2 regions of the Roseateles sp. FW301-B2 genome follow, and region 2 is predicted to be linked to the other one. Evidence: riboswitches for the same ligand, from Rfam matches in the RefSeq annotation. Region 2 holds a riboswitch; the other holds the start of a gene.
The links. A riboswitch is a leader RNA that binds a small molecule or an ion and turns the genes downstream of it on or off. The one in region 2 is predicted to bind cyclic di-GMP.
Positions count from the first base shown of each region.

Region 1: linked by a shared signal. The riboswitch ahead of AC3WQY_RS21805 (methyl-accepting chemotaxis protein) and the one ahead of AC3WQY_RS22530 (PKD domain-containing protein) in region 2 are both predicted to bind cyclic di-GMP.

Region 1 covers NZ_JBYTBE010000043.1:13,405-15,593, reverse strand. The annotation lists gene AC3WQY_RS21810 (GumC family protein) at 1-635, shown strand, start outside; cyclic di-GMP riboswitch class I at 740-835, shown strand; gene AC3WQY_RS21805 (methyl-accepting chemotaxis protein) at 1,021-2,189, shown strand, end outside.
Region 2 covers NZ_JBYTBE010000047.1:3,017-5,205, reverse strand. The annotation lists gene AC3WQY_RS22545 (WD40/YVTN/BNR-like repeat-containing protein) at 1-53, opposite strand, end outside; gene AC3WQY_RS22540 (hypothetical protein) at 220-507, shown strand; gene AC3WQY_RS22535 (hypothetical protein) at 556-795, shown strand; cyclic di-GMP riboswitch class I at 831-929, shown strand; gene AC3WQY_RS22530 (PKD domain-containing protein) at 992-2,189, shown strand, end outside.

The DNA.
Region 1 (2,189 bases), on a different contig from region 2:
TCCCCCCGGCCATGATGGGTCTGCAGGGGCAGGCCGGCATGCCGCCGCAGGCCGTGCTGCCCGCGGCGCCGGAGCGGGCCTTGCTGGCCGGCGCACCGCCGCGCGAGTTGCAGGCCGGCGAGGTCGGGCAATTGCTCGCGGCCGCGACGCCCGAGCACAAGCCGGTGCTGGCGGCGCTGTTGTGCGGCCTGACGGTGGACGAGTTGCTGGCCCTGCAGCTGCAGCATGTGGACGCCAAGCGCGGCCAGCTGCAGGTGCCGGGTGCCGACGCGCGCCGCCTGCCGCTGGCGGCGCCCTTGCGCGCGGCCTGGGCGCTGAATGCCGGTGGCGCGGCCGAGCTGCCGCTGCTGCAGCATGCGAGCGGGCGGGCCCTGCAGGCCGACGAGGTGCACATGATCGTCGCCGCCACCGCGCACGACGCGCAGCTCGACGGCGCCGACGCCCTCACGGCCGAGATGCTGCGCCACAGCTACATCGCTTTCCTGGTGCGCCAGGGCCTGCGCTTCAGCGAGCTGGGCCAGCTGGTGGGGCGGCTCAGCAGCGAGGCCCTGAATGCCCTGGCGCCGCTGGCGCCTGCCAGCGAGCGGCGTGGTATCGAGGACATCGAAGCACTGCTGCCGGCGCTGCGCGACTGAGGCGGGCGCCGCACCCGCCCAAGCGTGCAATATTGCCGCTGTGCGCCGGATGTAAGCCGATGTATCGCGCCCGGCATTGACGCCTATCAGGGTAAACACCAGAATTCGCCGCTTGGCACACCTGCGCGAAAGCCAGGGTCGCAAAGCCTCCGGTCTGCCTTCCGCCCTCTCGGGCGGGAAACGATAGCGGGGTTGCCGTGGTAGTTGCTGCCCCTGCGCCCGCGCGCATGGGCCGGGCCGCCTCGTCAAGGCGTTATCACGCCCTTTGTTCCCCCATGCTTCATGCGCGCGTGCCGGCCGGCCTCAGGGCTGGCACCGCAGCCGCGCGGACCGCGGCCGACCGAACCGGAATGCCCAGCCTCCCGCGCTGCGGCCGCGACGCGACATGAAGTCCCTGAACCTTTCCACCCGGCTGGCGCTGAGCTTCGCGCTCGTGGTCGGCATCTTCCTGGTCGTGCTGGGCAGCGCGGCATTCAGCGCACGCCAGGTGATGGAGGCCACGGCCGACATGAACCGCGAGGCCGAGCTGCTCAAGCTGGCCGACCAATGGCTGGGCGATGTGCGCCAGAACTCGGCGCGTTCGCTGGCGGTGGCCCAGGCCGACGGCAGCCAGCTGCTGGACTTCTTCAAGGAGGCCATGGCGGCCACCAGCCGCAGCACCACCGAGACGCAGAAGCGCTTCAACGAACGGGCCGTGCTGCCCGCGTCCAAGCAGGGTGCGGAGGAGGTGGGCCGGGTGCGCTCCGAGTGGCTGGCCATGCGCGAGGAGATCAACAAGGCCAAGACGGCCGGCGACGATGCCGCCGCCAAGGCGCTGATCGCCTCCAAGTTCCTGCCCATTACCGACAAGTACGTGGCCGCGGTACAGGCCCTGGCCGACACCCAGCTGAGCCAGCTGCACGAGCTGGAGGCGCAGGTGGAGGCGCGCTTCGGCCAGCTCTTCATGCTGGCCGGTGCGCTCACGCTGGCGGCCGTGCTGCTGGCGGTGGTGGTGTGCTGGCGCTTCGTCAGCCAGCTGACCCGCACGATCGGCGAGACCGTGCAGGCGGCGCGCCGCTTCGGCCATGGCGACCTGACCCAGGACATCGTGGTGCGCGGCGACGACGAGCTGGCGCAATTGCAGCTGGCGCTCAACGAGGCGCAGGCCCAGCTGCGCAAGCTGGTGGCGGCGGTGCGCGCCGGCACCGAGAACATCAATGTGGCGAGCCGCGAGATCGCCACCGGCAACCATGACCTGAGCGCGCGCACCGAGCAGACCGCCAGCAATCTGGAAGAGACGGCGGCCAGCATGGAGCAGATGTCGGGCGCGATCCGCCAGTCCGCCGACTCGGCCCGCGTCGCCAATCAGCTCGCCAGCACGGCCGGCGCCAGCGCCGAGCAGGGCGGCCGCGTGGTCGGCCAGGTGGTCAGCACGATGGGCGAGATCAACGAGTCCTCGCGCCGCATCAGCGACATCATCGGCGTGATCGACGGCATCGCCTTCCAGACCAATATCCTCGCCCTCAATGCGGCGGTGGAGGCGGCGCGCGCCGGCGAGCAGGGGCGCGGCTTCGC
Region 2 (2,189 bases):
CGGCTGGACGAAGAGGAAGAGGCAGGCGAGGCTGGGGGGGCGGTTCGGCGCATGGCGGCTCCTTGCTATGGGCAGACGAAGGGGGACTCACTCCACGACGCGCCATCGTGGGGGATTTCGACAAGCGGCGCGCAGAAATATTCACGCTCTCGCAAACTACTGTATATTCGTACAGCATCAACGCAGCCCCGCGCTGCCCCGTTCGAGGAGCGTAAAGCCATGATCCTGAATCTGAACGATCCCGCCAGCATCCTGGCCTGGTGGCAGGTCCTGCCCCAGCGGCATGGTTCACAGCTGCTGGCGATGGCACGGCTGCGGCCGCAGTTCGCGGCGCCCATCCAGGCGGCGCTGCGGCGCATCCGCGCCGACGCGACCCTGAACGCCCAGTTCGAGCGCGGCCTCACGGACGCCGCCCTGCTGCCCATGCGCCCCGCCGGCCATTGGCAGACCGCCGCCGACGAAGACCGGGCCGAAACGAGCGAGTGCCAGGCCGAGGCGGTGCACTGAGCCGCGGCTGGCTCACGCCATGAGCCAGCCGGCCATGAAGATAGCCCCATGAGCAAGACTGTTGAATTCTGGTACTGGCTGCTGCGCGACCCCGCCACCGGGCGGCGCAGGCAGTCGCTGTGCCGCCTCACCGAGGCGGATGCGCTGCGGCGCGACCCGCAGGCCCAGCGCCTGGCCGGCAGCTGCGAGCTGCGCGTGCTGCCCAAGCATCCGGACGACTATTTTCCGCGCCTGGCCCTGGGGCGCGGCCGCTTGCAAGCAACTGCAGCGCGGGGTAACAGCGGGTAAGGCGGGGCGGCAAGCGCGCCCTCAGGCACTAGCATCCCGGCACTCGGCACACCCGCACGAAAGTCGGGGTCGCAAAGTTTCCGGTCTAAAGCGCTGCCGGTCGCCGGCACCGCCATGACAGCGGGGCCGCCTGCATCTGCTGCAGCGTTCCCGGCGGTCGGATCGGCCTGTTCTCGCCCACGGAGTCCGCCCCACCATGAAGCCGATCAAGACGCTGCTCGTTCTGCCCACCCTGCTGGCCATGGCCTGCACCGCCTGGGCCGCCGGCCCGGCCAGCCCGGCCGTGCCGCATCTGCAGAAGCCGCCCTTCCCGTCCGTCAGCCTGCCCGACAAGCAGGCGGCGGGGCAGCGCGCCATCGACCTGCTGGGCAGTCGCCTGCCCGAGGTGGCGGCCTGGTATCGCAAGTCGCCCGACGAGTTCAAGGCCCTGCTGCTGGCCGACAAGCGCATGCGCATCGACCAGCGCGGCCGCGTGTTCTTCGTCGAAGAGCTCGACCAGGCCTTGCCCGCGGCCTCCAGCCCGGGTCTGCTGGACGGCAGCCTGGCGCCGCTGGAGCAGAGCTTTCTGCTGCACAGCCGGCCCGGCGCGCAGCGCACCATCTACCTGAACTTCAAGGGCGCCACGCTCAGCGGCACCGCCTGGAACGGCAGCGGCGGCAGCATCATCGCCCCGCCCTTCGATCTGGACGGCCTGCCCGGCAGCTTCTCCACCACCGAGCTGCAGCGCATCCAGTACATCTGGCAGCGCGTGGCCGAGGACTATGCGGCCTTCGATGTCGACGTCACCACCGAGGCGGTGGCGCCCGAGCTGCTGACGCGCGCCGGCAGCACCGACCAGGTGTTCGGCACCACCGTGCTGATCACCAGCCGCACCGGCGTCTACAGCTGCAGCTGCGGCGGCGTGGCCTACCTGGGGGTGTTCGACGACACCAGCGACTACTACAAGCCCGCGCTGGTGTTCTACGACGCCCTGGGCCCCGGCAACGAGAAATACGTGGCCGAGGCGATCTCGCACGAGGCGGGCCACAACATGGGCCTGAGCCATGACGGCACCGCCACCACCGGCTACTACCAGGGTCAGGGCAGCGGCGCCACCGGCTGGGCACCCATCATGGGCGTGGGCTACTACCAGGCCCTGGTGCAGTGGAGCAAGGGCGAGTACAGCGGCGCCAACAACGTGCAGGACGACTACGTCGTGATGCAGAGCAACGGCCTGCCGCTGCGGCCCGACGACCATGGCAACAGCGCCGCCACCGCCACCCCGCTCACCGGCAGTAGCAGCGGCGGCATCACCAGCGCCAGCGCCCAGGGCGTGATCGAGCGGCCCGACGATGTCGACGTGTTCGCCTTCTCGGCCGCGGCCGGCCCCGCCAGCTTCAACCTCAGCCCGGCGG